DNA from 2 places in the Pseudarthrobacter leeuwenhoeki genome. Region 2 is predicted to be linked to the other one. Evidence: riboswitches for the same ligand, from Rfam matches in the RefSeq annotation. Region 2 holds a riboswitch; the other holds the start of a gene.

Region 1 (7,305 bases), on a different contig from region 2:
TTAACCTGCTGGAGGCCATGGCCGGCTACGGGCCGGATTCCCGGGTCAGGATCAACCGGCTCGCCGAGCCCATCCAGGTCGAACCGGAACTGCTCGTCCAGCTTGATGAGGGCGGCATCCGCCCCGGCGCACTGGTTTCGCTGGAGCGCGTGGGGGAGTACATCTCGGTGCGAGTGCCCGACATCGAAGGCGCCCTGGAGCTCCCGCCCGAGGTGGCGGGCCACGTTTTTGTGACCGTCGGTTAACGAGCGCTCACCGGGCAGCTCGTGGGACCTCCCATGAGTTGTGCACAGGTAGATAACGGATTTATCACTGGACGGCTTAATCGCCTATAGTTGGACACTAGTACCGATACCAAACCGTTATCTGATCCGAGCCGAGCTCTGCCAGCGGATCAGTTGCAGAATCACCTTCTGGCAGGGGCGGGGGAACCACTTCCGGCTGTTCAGCAGCCTTGGGGTGAAGTCCGTCAGCGGCAAGCAACTCCATCGAGGAACTACTTTGATACCTCTGTGCCTGGATGCTTGTCACGGCGGACCGGGTCTTTGATCTCTCTGACCCGAATCCGACAGCTAACTCCGCAGGCTCTCCAGAGAGGAACCTTTTTTGACCACCCAGATCGACAGGGGCCGCCGCCGTGCGACAGGTCCCGCTCCGGAGCCGCGTCCGGCCGCCGCCACACCCGCGGACCGGCCCCGTGACGCGCTCCGCGATGAACGCAGAGACCGCCGCAGCCCGTTCCGCCAGGTAACGGACTTCGCCGCCGCCAGTGGCGTGGGGCAAAAGGCCGGCATCGCACTGGCTGCCACGGGACTGGTCCTTACCGTCACCGTCCCCGCCACGAGCCCTGTTATGGCCACAGACACCGGGTCAACGGCCGCAGTCATCCCTGCCGCAGTCCAGCCGGATATCACCGCCGCCGACGTCAAAATTGACTTCAACCGCACCGCCGTCACCACCCGGAATGACCCGGACGGCAAGCTTAAGCAGCTGCTGAGCGCCCAGTCGGCCGGCTCCATTGCCCCTGCAGCCTCCTCGGGCAGCCTCGGGGCGCCCTTGGTAGAGCTGAAGAAGTCGTCCCCCTTCGGATACCGCGTCAGCCCCATCACCGGCGGCTCCGGGGAGTTCCACCGCGGCCAGGACTTTTCGGTCCAATGCGGCACCGACGTCATTGCGGCCGCAAGTGGCACCGTGACCTTCACAGGATGGCATCCCTACGGCGGCGGAAACCGTGTGGTGATTGACCACGGCAACGGCTTGGAGACCACCTATAACCACTTGTCCTCCGCCGGCGTCCAGGTGGGCCAGCAGGTCGACCGCGGCTCTGTCGTGGCGATGAGCGGCACCACGGGCGCCTCCACGGGCTGCCACCTTCACTTCGAGGTCATGGTCAACGGCGAAGTCGTCGACCCGACCGGCTGGCTGTAACCGAGCTGATGGGACACTCTCGCATTCTCACGGCACTCCGTGATCTGAATGTGACATAGAGCCCCAACTGCTGTACCGTTTGTCCCACGCCAACTTTTCCGAAGTTGGCGCTCTTGAGTGGATTGCCTAGCTCTGCCACCGCTCAAGGTCCGTTCGCATTACATCGTCTGGCAGGGGCGGGGGAACCAATTTTGGCCTTCGAAAGAAGGCCTTGGGGTTAAGTCGCAAAGCTTCCCAGGAAGCAGCGCGGCCGGGTGACTCCCATCCGAATCCGACAGCTCACCTCGCAGGCATTGGGAGAGGCTACTTTCGTGTCTTCACGCCACAATGCTGCGCGTCACCGCGCTTGCGCGGCTCTTACGAGCCCGCTGAAATCCAACCTCCGTGTTGCCCTTTTTGGTGCCCGGAACGGATCTCACACCGCCGACTCGATCTCTGCTGAGTCCGGCCCGCAGGCCATGCACCTGCAAGCAGTTCCCGCTATTGGCGCGTCTTCGCAGTACACCCTTCGCTAAGTAACCCATTTCGGGGCGATCCGGCGTACCCCCAAGATGCCGGAGCGTCCTCAGCCCGCGCCCTAAAAGCGCGGACCCAGGATCACGAAAGAGAGAACTTAATGACTAGTGCAAACGCACGGCACCGCGCCGAGGTCACCAAGACCAGCTCACTGGCCGCTATTGCCAAATCCCTCGGCGACAACGCCGGCGGCATGGGTCGCCAGGCCGCGGTTATCGCTGCTGCCTCCGGTCTCGTCCTGACCAGCGGTATCGGAGCCAACGCTGCTGAGGCCAACGTTCAGCGCGATTCCACCTCCGCTTCCACCCTCGAAGTCCAGTCAGCCGCCCCGGCGACCATCTCGGCTGCTTCGACCATCGCGATCTCCTTCGAGAAGCCGGCTGTCACCACCACCCCGGCTCCCGTCGTCGAGGCCCCGAAGCCTGTTGTGAAGGTCCAGGAGGCTTCCACAGCCAACCCGGCCAAGACCGCCAGCACCAAGGTCGCAGCCCCGGCTGCCCCCGCAGCCCCGGCTGCCCCCGCCCCCAAGGCTGCTCCGGCTGCCCCGGCCAAGGCTGCTCCGGCTGCCCCGGCCAAGGCTGCTCCGGCTGCCAAGGTTGCTCCGGCCGCCAGCACCCCGGCTCCGGCCGCCGCCGGCGTCAAGGGCGCCACGATCGCTGCTGCCGCTTACGCCCAGCTCGGTGTTGGCCAGGACTGCACCAGGCTCGCCACGAACTCGCTGGCTGCCGCGGGCATCAACTTCCACGGCTGGCCGGCAGGTTACCTGGCCCTCGGCCGCACTGTGAGCGCCGCCGCGGCACAGCCGGGCGACCTCGCCTACTACGCGAACGGCGGCGCGGGCCTGGCCCACATCGCTGTTTATGTCGGTAACGGCAAGGCTGTTCACGGCGGATGGAACGGCGGAACCACGTCCCTGCAGAGCGTCAACGTCGGCTCCGGCCCGGTCTTCATCCGCGTCGGCTAGGACAACAGCTGTAAGCAACACCGGGGACCCCTGCCATTGGGCAGGGGTCCTTTGCGTTGCCAGAACGTGAACTTCAGCGGATGCGGGTCGGGGCGGGAAAAAAGATTCGGTGAATTGGCATCCCCGTGTTTACTCTTGTTTTGTCGATCCATAGCCCGACCATGCAGAGGGCAGCCGGCCCTCGTGCCCCTGGCGGGTGCGGCCGTGAAGAGGTATGCGGATGCGCACACTCGTTCTGAATGCTGGATATGAACCGCTGGCGGTTGTGACCTTCCGCCGGGCGCTCGTCCTTGTGCTGGCCGGAAAGGCCAGTGTCGTGGCGGAAGGCGGCGATCCCGTCGTCGGGCCGCACGACGTCCTGGGCCGTCCGTCGGTGATTCTGTTGAATCGATACATCAGGCCCCGGTATAACACCGTGACGGCGGTGAGCCGCCGCGGGGTGCTCCGCCGGGACGGACACCGCTGCGCCTATTGCGGCAAAGCCGCCCACACCATCGATCATGTCCAGCCCAAATCCAGGGGCGGTGCGGAGTCCTGGGAAAACCTCGTCGCTGCCTGCCTGCGGTGCAACAACGCCAAAGGTGACCACACCCCGGGGGAAATGGGGTGGAAGCTCGGCTTCAGCCCCGCGCCGCCCAAGGGCACGACCTGGCAAATCAAGGAGCTGGAGAAGCCGACGCCTGCCTGGGACCCTTTCCTCCTGCCGGAATCCGCCGCTTGACACGGCGCACCCCGGCCGCTGCGCCCGGACAGCACCCATAGCCAGTTAGGCTGGACCGGTGGAATTCGACGCTGTCATTCTTGCCGGGGGCCGGTCGTCCCGGTTGGGAGGCGTGCCCAAATCGGGTCTGATGCACGACGGCGTCACCCTCCTGGAGCGCGCCCTGCAGGCCGCGCGCGGTGCGGCCGCCGTCGCCGTCGTCGGGCCGGACCCGGGAACCCTGCCCGAGGGGGTGCTGAGCTGCCGGGAGGAGCCGGCGTTCGCCGGACCCGCGGCCGCCGTCGCCGCCGGGCTCTCGGCCCTGGACCGGCACCGCAGCCGCCATCCCCGCGTTCCTGCCGCGGCACCGCTGACCCTGGTCCTCGCCGTCGACATGCCCCGGGCGGGCGCCGCCGTCGGAAGACTGCTGGACGCCGCTGCGGAAGCCCCCCCGGGCGACGGGCTGATGGCAGTCTCTGCTGACGGGCGCCGGCAGCCCCTCCTTGGCCTGTATGGCTCGGCTGCGCTTCGGCGGTGCGTGGCCGACGCCAGGCACCGCGGCGCGCTCGAAAACGCCTCGGTATTCGCCCTTCTTGCTAGGCTGGAGGTGCGGGAAGTGAGCGTCCCCAGGGGGTCTACGGATGATGTTGATACTTGGGACGATGCCTCCTTGTTGGGTGTGACCGGCCCGTCTGGCGGCCCTCGCGTCGACGGCCATCACCGCGACAGCCATGGACCGGGCCTCCGGCCCGGGTTTCCCCCCGCTGAACTCGACTTTGGAGGCAAACGGTGAAAAGCCAGGATGAAACACTCGAGGACTGGTGCCGGGCCCTGCTTCAGGCCCTGGAACTGGAAGACGTCGAGGTTGACGTGAACGAGATCCTGTCCCTGGCCGGGGTGGCGGCCCACTCCGTGGTGCGCCCTGCCGCGCCGTTGACAACGTTCATTGCCGGCTTTGCGGCAGGACTGGCTTCGGGCTCCGGCCAGGCCACGGATGCCGTCTCGATGCAGGCCGCGATGGGCGTCGCACGGAAACTGGCCAGGGACTACGCAGCCAACGAAGACTCCGGAGTATGACACCTGCACCCCCTCACGGCAATGCAGCTGCCGCGGGGGATGAGCCTGCGCCCCATCGGCACCTCGCGCACACCTGGCAGGAAGCCCGGCAGCGTGCGTTCGACTGCGCGACCCCCATCCCCGCCGCGCCCGTGCCGCTTCGAGACGCGCTGGGGCGCAAACTCGCCGCCGACGTGGAAGCGCTGGTGGACATGCCGCACTACGCCTCCTCTGCCATGGACGGCTGGGCCGTTAACGGCAGCGGACCATGGATCCTGGCGGAGCCCGGCCAGCGGCTGGCTCCGCACCAGGGGAGCCCCATCGTCACAGGCGGGCTGATTCCTCCCGGAGCGAAGGCCGTGCTGCGGAGCGAAAGCGGCACCATTGCCGCCGATGAGGACGGGTTGCCGGTCCTGCAGCTTGGCGGCGGCGCGAAGCCCGGCGAGCCGCGAAACGGCGAGCACATCCGGAAAGCCGCCGAGGAAGCCGCCGCCGGCGAAGTGCTGATAAAGGGCGGCGCCCTGCTCAACCCCGCCCACCTGGCCCTTGCGGCCCTCGCCGGTCACGACAGCCTTTCGGTCCTGGGCAAAGCCGTGGTCCGGCTGGTGTTCACCGGCTCGGAAGTGGTCACAGCCGGGATCCCTCGGCCGGGGGAGGTGCGCGATACCTTCGGTCCCCAGCTCGCCGGCGTCGTGGAAATGCTCGGGGGGATCTGTGCCGGCGAAACGAAAATCGGCGACAGCTACGCTGAATGGCTGACCGCGCTCGAGGACACCGACCCGGAGGGGGAACCCGGGGCAGCTGAGGTGACGCAGTTTCCCGGGCGTTCCGGCGCCGAACCGGTGCCGGCCGACGTCGTCATCACAACGGGCGGTACCGGCAGGTCCGGGACCGACCATCTGCGCCGTTCCGTGGCCGAACTCGGCGGACGGTTGCTGATCGACGGCATCGCGATGCGGCCCGGCCATCCTGCCGTGCTGGCCGAACTGCCGGACGGCAGGTTCATCATCGGGCTGCCGGGCAACCCGCTCGCGGCCATGATGGCGCTGTCCACCATCGGCGCCCCGCTCTTGGCAGCGCTGGGGCACCGGTCCCTGCCGCCCGTCACCGAGGTGCCCTGCGGCGCCATGATCGACGCTGACCCCGGCCGGACCCGGCTGATGCCCTTCCGGCTCCTCTACGGTATGGCGTCGCCGGCTCAGCACACCGGCCCGGGAATGATGCGCGGGCTGGCCGCGGCCGACGGCGTCCTGGTGGTCCCCCCGCACGGAGTGCGGCTGGGGGAAACCGTCCCGGCCTTCGTCCTTCCCTGGGGCACGCCCCTCCCGGAGCCGGCGGTACCGGAGGGCAAGCCCGCCACCAAACGGTCCGCCCGCAAGCCTGCCGGTACCGGCGGGCCCGTGGACTGGGGCGAACTGCTGGGGTAGCGCCTGGTCTTGAACCCGCGCTGGCCACCCGGCCCAGCGCTTGCCATGATGGAGCTATGTTGGTTAGGAATACCTGATGGGCCGCGTCACGCAGCGCCGCAAGGTGCACAAATATGTCCTGGACGGATCGCCCCAGGCCCTCGAATTCCCTGTCCGGTACCGGGAGGACGTGCTCGCCGTGGAAGAGCCGCTGGAGATCCGGATCGGCAGCTTGTCCTTCTCCGTCACCATGCGGACGCCGGGGAACGACTTTGACCTCGTTGCGGGCTTCCTTGTCTCTGAAGGCGTCATCTGGAGCCCTGAACAGCTCGTCTCGCTGCGGTTCTGCGCGGGGGAAGACGAGGACGGCGTTCAGACGTTTAACGTGGTGGAAGCCCAGCTGAGGCCCGACGTCGTCCGCCCGGACACCGGCCGGAACGTGTACACCTCCAGCTCGTGCGGCATTTGCGGCACGGATTCCATCGAATCCGTGCACAAGTCCTCGCATTTCAGCCCCGCAGACGACCCGCTGACGGTGCCCGTGGCTACGCTCGCGTCCCTTCCGGACCGGTTGCGGGAAGCCCAGGCCGTCTTCGACGTCACCGGCGGCGTGCACGCCGCCGGCCTGTTCCGGACCGCCGACGACGGCTCCGTGGAGCTGCTGTGCCTGCGCGAGGACGTGGGGCGCCACAATGCCGTGGACAAGGTGGTCGGCTGGGCCCTCCGCGAGGGCATGCTCCCACTGCGCGGAACCGTACTCCAGGTTTCCGGCCGCGCGTCGTTCGAACTGGTGCAGAAGGCCGCCCTGGCCGGCATTCCCGTTCTCGCCGCGGTCAGCGCGCCGTCGAGCCTGGCGGTCGAGCTGGCCGAGGCCAGCGGCATGACGCTGGCCGGCTTCAGCCGCGGCACGTCGCTGAACGTCTACGCGGGATCCCGCCGCGTGAGTGTGCCCACAGACGTGGCGGAGAGCGTCCGCTGAGAGCCGCTTGGCCAGGGAGGCAGCGGCGAAGTAAGTTTTATCCATCGATTGGATGCATTTCAGCGTCATCCACGCAGCGCTAAGAGGATCACATTGCACGACGACCGCCGTCTCACGGAAGTCCGGCTGGACCGCTTTGTTCGCGAACGCATCATCCCCGCGGTCTATCCGCGCAGCGTGCCGCTCACCCTGAGCAGCTGGGAGGTCCCGGACGAGCCGGTCCCGGTGATGGACGCCCTCCGGCAGCAGTTCACGC
Region 2 (7,305 bases):
AAGCCGTGCAAGACCCGGGGCATCACGGTGAGCACGATGCCGCCGGGCAGGTAGATCAGTGCAATCTGGTAAACCTCGAGTCCGAGCGCGTTCTGCAGGTGCAGCAGCAAAAGCAGTGACACGCCAGCCTCGGCGACTGCCGTCACCAGCGCGGCGAGCAGCAGCGGGGCGAGGCGCTTTCCATCGCCCCTGATCCCGCCCGGTGGCCGCTCCTGCGGTGGCGGCAGGAACCGCGGCACGCGGAGCAACAGGACCGCCGCGACGCTACAGACAACGGCGAGGGTCCCGAAAACCCCACCGAAGCCGATCAGCTGCAGCAGGACCATCGCTGGAATCCAGAAAACCACGATCCTAGCGCTTCGGACGACAGCAGTCCGGCCAGGGAACCGGAGTCACGGTCAAGGTCCTCGACTGCGAGCGCCCGGGCGGCGATCCAGAAGAACGCGCCGCCCACACCGCCTACACCAGCTGCGGCGAAGGCGCTTGGAAGTGATGTCGCGAGGGCGTAGCCGATGCAGCTCACCGCGTGCAGCAGGGCGCCGGCTGCCGCGACCCTCGTCCGCACCCGCGTGTCGACCAGCCAACCGGAAATTGGACGTGCGATCACCGAGATGACGAGCTCGACGGCGACAAGAGCTCCGATCGCGCTTGGCGCAAGGCCCAGCCGGGTGCCGCCCCAGAGCGGGATCAGGAAGTCGAGCAGTTCCGCCGACCCTCCGATCAGGGTCGCGGCAGTGCCGGGAATCCTACCGCTGGCGCTGGAACTGGCCTTTTGACCGAAACAGATGCGGGCGTAGCCTTGGCATATGGGACTCAGCTACGACGACCCGGACCCGGCGGACCCCGACACTGACGCGGTTCGCCCAAAAAAAGCCTGAACGATGAAACGTGCAGTAACCCGGCCGGCGAGCGTTCGCGCCATCGGCTATGCCATCACCGGCAAGGTGGCCGTCGACCGCAACCCCGGCGGTCCGATGACGGGCGTGAGCTTTGCGCAGATGCAGCAGGACTTCACAAACGGCCTCGTAACTCTTGGAACCTCCAACGACGACGGCAAGCTGGTATCCAACCACGCCTACGCATTGCTGGGCGTGAATTCCCCCAATGAAACCGTCGTGGTCGGAGATCCGGCAGGCGACCAAACGACACTGAAGTTCTCGACCTTCCAGTCCACGAACATTAACCAGTACATCGCGATACCGACCTACCCGTGAGTCCAGGCTGTTCAACGAAAGACGACGGGCAGTTTGCACGACGGCGCTGAAGCGACTATTTGGCGGGTCCCAGATCACATCGTGCGCTGTGACCCACCGCAGACTGTGGCGCGAGAGCAGGTCCGTCCGTTCGTCGGTAGGCATGATCGAGGCGCTCAGCGTGTAGCTGATTGACTGCTTCGTTCGAACCGCGTCGCGCCATGCAAAGGTGACGTTCGGACCGAAAAGCAGTGCAGATAGGTGCCTACTGATCCGCCAAAACTACAGGGATCTCTGCGGTCCTGCTGGGCCAGGTCCTCCTGCGTGATTCCGGCATCGGACTGCCCTCCCCTGCCGCGGCTGCCGGGCTCGGCGTATGCTGGAACCCCGTCCCGCAGTGAAGCGAGGGAGCCCGCCATGCGCAAGGTCATTCTGATGATGCAGGTATCCCTGGACGGATTCTTTGAGGGTCCGGAGCGGGACCTGAGCTGGCACCGGGTCGATGACGAACTGCACCGCCACTTCAACGACGAGCTCCGGACCATGGGCGCTTTCCTGGACGGCCGCGTCACCTATGAGCTGATGGCCGGCTTCTGGCCGACGGCGGACGAGGACCCCTCAACCCCTGCCCCGATGACCGAGTTCGCGGGGATCTGGCGGGACATGCCCAAAATCGTCTACTCCAGGACCCTGGCGTCGGCCGGCTGGAATACCGAGGTGGTGCGCGACGTCGTCGCCGAGGACGTCGCGAGGCTCAGGGAACAGCCCGGCGGTGACCTGGCGCTGGGCGGCGCCAATCTGTCCGCGTCGTTCAGGCGGCTCGGGCTGATCGACGAGTACCGGATCTATGTGCACCCGGTACTGATCGGACGGGGCACGCCCCTTTTCCAGGGGACGGATGCGATGACGGCGCTGCGGCTGCTGGAGAGCCGGACGTTCGGCAACGGCGTCGTGCTGCTGCGGTATGCAACGAAGCCGGACGCCGGGCGCGCAGAAGGCCGGTGATCAGCTGCCCCCAAGGCAACCGATCGACCGGCCTTCGACGTGCTGAAAGCGGTCCTGCTAGCCGGCGCGGACGAACGTCACGGGGCCGGTGGCGGTCAGCCAGGACAGCGGGTGCGTGATCGTGGAGTTGACGCCGTTCATTCCGCCGCTGATTGCCTGGCCGTTGCCGGCGTAGATGGCGACGTGGCCGGACTGGACAATGATGTCGCCGGGCTGGGGAGCAGCGACGACTTTGCCATACTTCATGAATGCCATCGGGCCAATGTCACCGACCGGGATGCCGGCGGCGTTCAGGCCCTTCTCCACTACCGCGGTGCAGTCCTGCGTGATGCCGATCTGGCCGTACGCTACGGCCAGCAGCGTGGCGTTCACTCCACCGGCTGCCGGGGCAGCGGCAGGGGCGGGTGCGGCCTGGACCTTCACGGTCGCCTTCGCGGCGGCAGCGGGGGGTGCTGCCGGCGCGGGTGCTGCCGGGGCCTTGGCTGCCGGGGCCTTCGGAGCAGCTACGGGCTTGGGTGCCTCGACCACGGGAGCCGGGGCAGTCGCAACGGCCGGGCGCTCGAACGTGATCTGGACGGCGGAATCCGCCATGACCGGCGCGGAGACCTGGCCCTGGACGTCAACGGATGCTGCCGGTGCGGAGACGAGCTCAGTCGGTGCATCGGCTGCGTTCGCAGCCAAAGCGCCGCTGAGCACCATTCCGGAAGTGGCAACGAGGACGGCTGCCTGGCGGCCGATGGTGCCGGCGGTGCGGCGTTTGCTGCGAAGGTCGGCGTTTTTGGGCGCACGAGTATTGCTAAAAGTCATTAAAGGAGCCTCTCCCAATGCCTGCGAGGTGAGCTGTCGGATTCGGATGGGAGGCACCCGGCCGCACGCTGGCCCGATCATGACGGGCCGTGCGGCTTCACCCCAAGACCCCTGGAGAACAGCGGGTCAAAATTGGTTTCCCCGTCTCTGCCGGACGTTGCTGCGAGTTATCCCCTGGCCGCGGCAGAGTTAGGCAATCGGCTGGGGAGAGCCCGTCTCGAAACAACAGGCACCTAACAACGGTAACGGACTGATCACGGAGTGTCACATCGAGGCAACGGCAGACTGTGGTGAGCGGGCTTTGACAGGCACGCCGACCGGCCCGGGCACTGGCCGGACGCTGCCCCGGGCATAGGATGATGCCATCACCGTTCACCCGAAGCGGAGGCCCGAAAATGAACAGTCCCGACCCCATCAGGCACTGCATCGCCATCTGCCAGCTGAGCACTCAGCCGCCGGAGGACTTCAGTGTCAACACCGAACTGCTCGTGCTGGAAAACGGGGAAGTCCACGTCTCCACCTGGGACGCTGAGCCTCGCGACGGTGGCTTCGACGTGCACGTCCTGAACGACCGCGTGGACGCACTCGGCTTTATGGTGGTCACCGACTGGGAGTTCTTCGACGAAAAGGCCTATGCCGTGGTGGAACGCCGGCCGGGAAGCCGGGCCGGATCCCGACCCGGCAGCAGGTCCGCGTAACCCTCCGATTCCGAATCTCCGGCGGAACTTTGACTTATTGCAGACGTCATTTGATTGCGCCACAGACATATGACGCGGGAATAAATAATAGGGGGGACTGCCACGGCAAACGCTTTGAACGGCAACACTGCCGTGCAGCGTTGCCGTCAGAGAATACGTGGGCGGACTGTTCCTGCCATCAGACCGGGCTGCTCCGTTTGTTGCTGCGCCTCTGGCGGAACCCAAAAGGGGTGCTTATCCGGGTACGGCAGTCTGCGGGAATTGGTGGTTACCCGCACTGTTGAACCCGTTATCTCGCGGACCATTTTGTTGAGATGGTAGATGAGCCGCCGACGGGAATAGAGACTGAAAAATTGACGGTAGATAGAATTCGAACGCCGCAAAGCAGCAGCCGGGTGAAGAGACAATGCCGCGCAGTATTCGCCGGGTCAGAATCCCAGGTCCGGGCGGTGTCTGGCCGTCTCGGCGAGCACGAGGGAAACCGCCCCTGCGGCGATCGCGCCGTCGTCGTCCTCGTGGTTCCGCTGCGGCGAAGACGCCAGAACGAGACGGGCGTGGCGCACGAACCGGGGCCAGTCCCCCGCGCCGGCACGGAGCACGCGCAGCGGGGACAGCAGGGCGGCACGGCGCAGCCAGCCGTCGGGATCCCGCACCCACCGGTCCAGGACACTGTCCGCGCGCACCCTGCCGACGACGTCGAGCCCCTCGAGCAGGGGACCAACGACGTCGATGGCGAGCGGATCGACGAGGGCGCCCAGCCGTGCGCTCCGCACGAAGCCCTCGATCCGGGTCAGGTCCAGGTTCGTCAGCAGGCCGACGCTGGATTGGAGCAGCACGACGCCGGCGAGTCGGCTTTCGAAGACGGGCACCTCCCACAACTCGGTGCTGAGGGCGGTGATGTCATCGTGCGTCAGCCCCGGGTGGCGGCGGAGGGCATCTCGGACCGTTCCGCGCACGGCTCCGACGGAGGCACCGTAATAACGGTGCCCGCCGCCGTAACGTGCTTCGGCGTCCACGGCGCGGCTCCACGACGACTCACGCTGAAGCGCGAAATCCATGAAATCGCCCGCATCGCTCATGGGGACATTCTCCCGCACGCAGCGGGACCCTTTCCCGAAGCGAACCAGCGACCATTCCCGACCGTCACGACAAATCGGCTAACAGCCTCAGTCCGGTCAACATATTCCCGGGCGGTGAACTGGTTAAGGTAGTGGACGTGCCGCTTTTCAGCGCTCAGCCATGAGTCTTTCTGGATGGTCTCTTTTCGTACCCTGCGCAGATGAGGGCGATCAGGGAGAACCCGGGACGGGCAGTCGCGGCGCTGTAGGGCCTTCGTCACGGGTGATGACTTTGGACTCTGTCCGGCGAAGCAGAAGAGAGCGATTCTGTTCTCTGGACGTTGGATCGTTGAACGCCGGATACGCGTTACTTGGCGCGGAGGGCAGGAGCCAGGTTAAATGGAACAGCTGATTCCGTGGTTGATATTTTGCACCGCCGTCTTAGTACTTTGTGTCATCAGGCCCCATGCAGCCCGGGTTGTTGTCGGGATCTTCTTTATTGTCATGGCCGTAGCCGTCAATGTTGTATTGAGTATTGTTGCACCGGATCAGTTCATCAAGCTCGGTACGGATGCCCCGCTGATTCCTCTTTATGGCTGGTTCTTCCAAAATGTGGTCGCACCGGCACCCCAGGTCATTGGGATCCTGGCTGCGGCAGGAGAGATCGCCGTCGGGCTGCTGATACTCAGCGGGGGCAGACGCACAAAACTGGGCCTGGCGGGCGCTATCTTGTTCTTGATTGTCGTTACACCGTTAGGAATCTGGACGCTGCCGAATCCGGTGTTTGCTGCCGGTTTGGCGTGGCTGCTGACAAAGGAATACCCGAGGAACATGTTGCATATATTCCGTTCGCCATGGCACCGAACAGCCACGGGGAGCACACTCACCTGAGGTTGGCGGAGGAGGGGCAGGCGCTGCACCGGCAGGCCCCTGGGATCTGGTCGAACGCCGGTGTCCAGGCGGAAGCGCCACACCGGCTGGACGCTGAGCGGCGCGCATGAGGGAGATCGTGGGCGTGGGCGTCCCTGCGGCACGGCGCTGATGGTCCCCTTGCCGGAAAACTTTGCCGGACCACTTGAGGAACCCTTACCCCGGGGCCCGGAGGCTGTTGGCTGGGCTCGGTGCCCCTACTGCCCGGGTGCCCGGTAGCTCGGCGTATTCTTGGCCGCGTCGTCAAGATCCTCCGGCGTCATGAGCGGTTTCAGACGCACGTTCACGGATCCCGTTGAATTGATCATGAGTGACAGCGCCGCGGCGTCTGAGGACTCCGGGACTTCGAAGACCCCCAGCACGTCGGTCTCCCCAAAAGCGTAGTAGAAAGATTCGAGCGAGCCGCCGACGGACTTGAGGGCTTCGACGAGCGCGTCACGGCGCTTCGTTCCCCCTTCGCGCATGAGGCCTTTGATGCCCTCGCCCACGTAGTTCGCTTCGAACAGATATTTGGCCATGGTCTTTCCCGTCCCGTGATGTCCAGGACTCGGGCATCCGAAGGTGTGTCCGGGACTCTTCTGAGGCCGGGTCCCGCAGTTGGTCCCCAGAGCGGGGCTATGGCCACATCGTAGGCCGTCCCCCACGCCCTTTCAACGGTTGTGGGTAGTTCCGGCCCCTAGCAGAGGGGTTCCGCCGGCGGCTCTCTTCAGGAAGCCTTCGGGCGGACAAAGAGGACAGGACAGGGCGCATGACTGATGACCTGGGTGGCCACCGACCCCAGGCGCAGACCGGAAAATCCGCCGTGCCCGCGGGCGCCAACGACGACGAGATCCGCGTCCTTGGCGGCACTGAGTATTGCTGATGCCGGCGAATCACTGTGAACGACCTCCCCGGTGGCGGCCACGCCCTTGCCTTCAGCGGTTTTCAGGGCATCCGCCTGGACCGTCGTTGCGCTTTGCTGCGGGGAATCCTCCGTCGCGATTTCGCCGGCCGCCGTTTCCAGTACCGCCGGAAACCAGGACAGCGCCGGTTTGCTCCGGGCCGTGACCAGGCGGAGCTGGTCCTTGGGCTGCCGGGCCTCGTCCATGGCCCACCTCAGCGCATTTTGCGCGTTCGGGCTCTCCACTTAACCGGAGTAGATCTGGGTAATCGGAGTACGTTTGGCTTGTGATCGCGCTGAGGTCCGGCCGTGACTACCCCGGTTCCGTGGGTGAGCTGCTGGCCTGGTTTTCGTCGGACTCGGATTGTCGGGACTATCTTGAGTGGCTGCGCTGGCCGGACGGGTTCGTGTGCGATGAATGCGGGCATTCTGGAGGCTGGCGGCTCGGCGACGGCAGGTTCATGTGTGCTGGTTGCTCGCACCGCACCTCGGTGACGCCAGGAACCGTCTTCGACCGCACCCGCACGCCGGGGATCTCCGCCCTGGGCCTGCAACGGACTCTGGAGATCGGTTCGTATCAGACCGCGTGGTCGATGCTGCATCGTCTACGGTCGGTCCTGGTCCGTCCCGGCCGAGAGCGCTTGTCAGGCGTGGTGGAGGTCGACGAGACCTTCATCGGTGGTGAGGAGGCGGGGCTCGCCGGTGGCCGCGCCAAGGCAAGAAGGCACTTGTCT

The links. A riboswitch is a leader RNA that binds a small molecule or an ion and turns the genes downstream of it on or off. The one in region 2 is predicted to bind cyclic di-AMP.
Region 1: another riboswitch for cyclic di-AMP. It lies ahead of ACZYX4_RS05605 (NlpC/P60 family protein); the one in region 2 lies ahead of ACZYX4_RS16385 (C40 family peptidase).

The regions. Positions count from the first base shown of each region.
Region 1 covers NZ_JBVAYY010000005.1:48,931-56,235, forward strand. Annotated here, with positions in the region: gene ACZYX4_RS05595 (metal-dependent transcriptional regulator) at 1-245, shown strand, start outside; cyclic di-AMP (ydaO/yuaA leader) riboswitch at 390-602, shown strand; gene ACZYX4_RS05600 (M23 family metallopeptidase) at 607-1,428, shown strand; cyclic di-AMP (ydaO/yuaA leader) riboswitch at 1,566-1,735, shown strand; gene ACZYX4_RS05605 (NlpC/P60 family protein) at 2,045-2,908, shown strand; gene ACZYX4_RS05610 (HNH endonuclease) at 3,129-3,629, shown strand; gene mobA (molybdenum cofactor guanylyltransferase) at 3,688-4,401, shown strand; gene ACZYX4_RS05620 (DUF6457 domain-containing protein) at 4,398-4,685, shown strand; gene ACZYX4_RS05625 (molybdopterin-binding protein) at 4,682-6,091, shown strand; gene fdhD (formate dehydrogenase accessory sulfurtransferase FdhD) at 6,168-7,049, shown strand; gene ACZYX4_RS05635 (alpha-mannosidase) at 7,143-7,305, shown strand, end outside.
Region 2 covers NZ_JBVAYY010000022.1:30,278-37,582, reverse strand. Annotated here, with positions in the region: gene ACZYX4_RS16405 (MFS transporter) at 1-326, opposite strand, end outside; gene ACZYX4_RS16400 (MFS transporter) at 308-688, opposite strand; gene ACZYX4_RS16395 (hypothetical protein) at 882-1,214, shown strand; gene ACZYX4_RS16390 (dihydrofolate reductase family protein) at 1,611-2,198, shown strand; gene ACZYX4_RS16385 (C40 family peptidase) at 2,256-3,005, opposite strand; cyclic di-AMP (ydaO/yuaA leader) riboswitch at 3,010-3,180, opposite strand; gene ACZYX4_RS16380 (hypothetical protein) at 3,401-3,703, shown strand; gene ACZYX4_RS16375 (DNA alkylation repair protein) at 4,132-4,782, opposite strand; gene ACZYX4_RS16370 (hypothetical protein) at 5,161-5,652, shown strand; gene ACZYX4_RS16365 (GYD domain-containing protein) at 5,889-6,209, opposite strand; gene ACZYX4_RS16360 (universal stress protein) at 6,398-6,817, opposite strand; partial or broken gene ACZYX4_RS16355 (IS1595 family transposase) at 6,859-7,305, shown strand, end outside.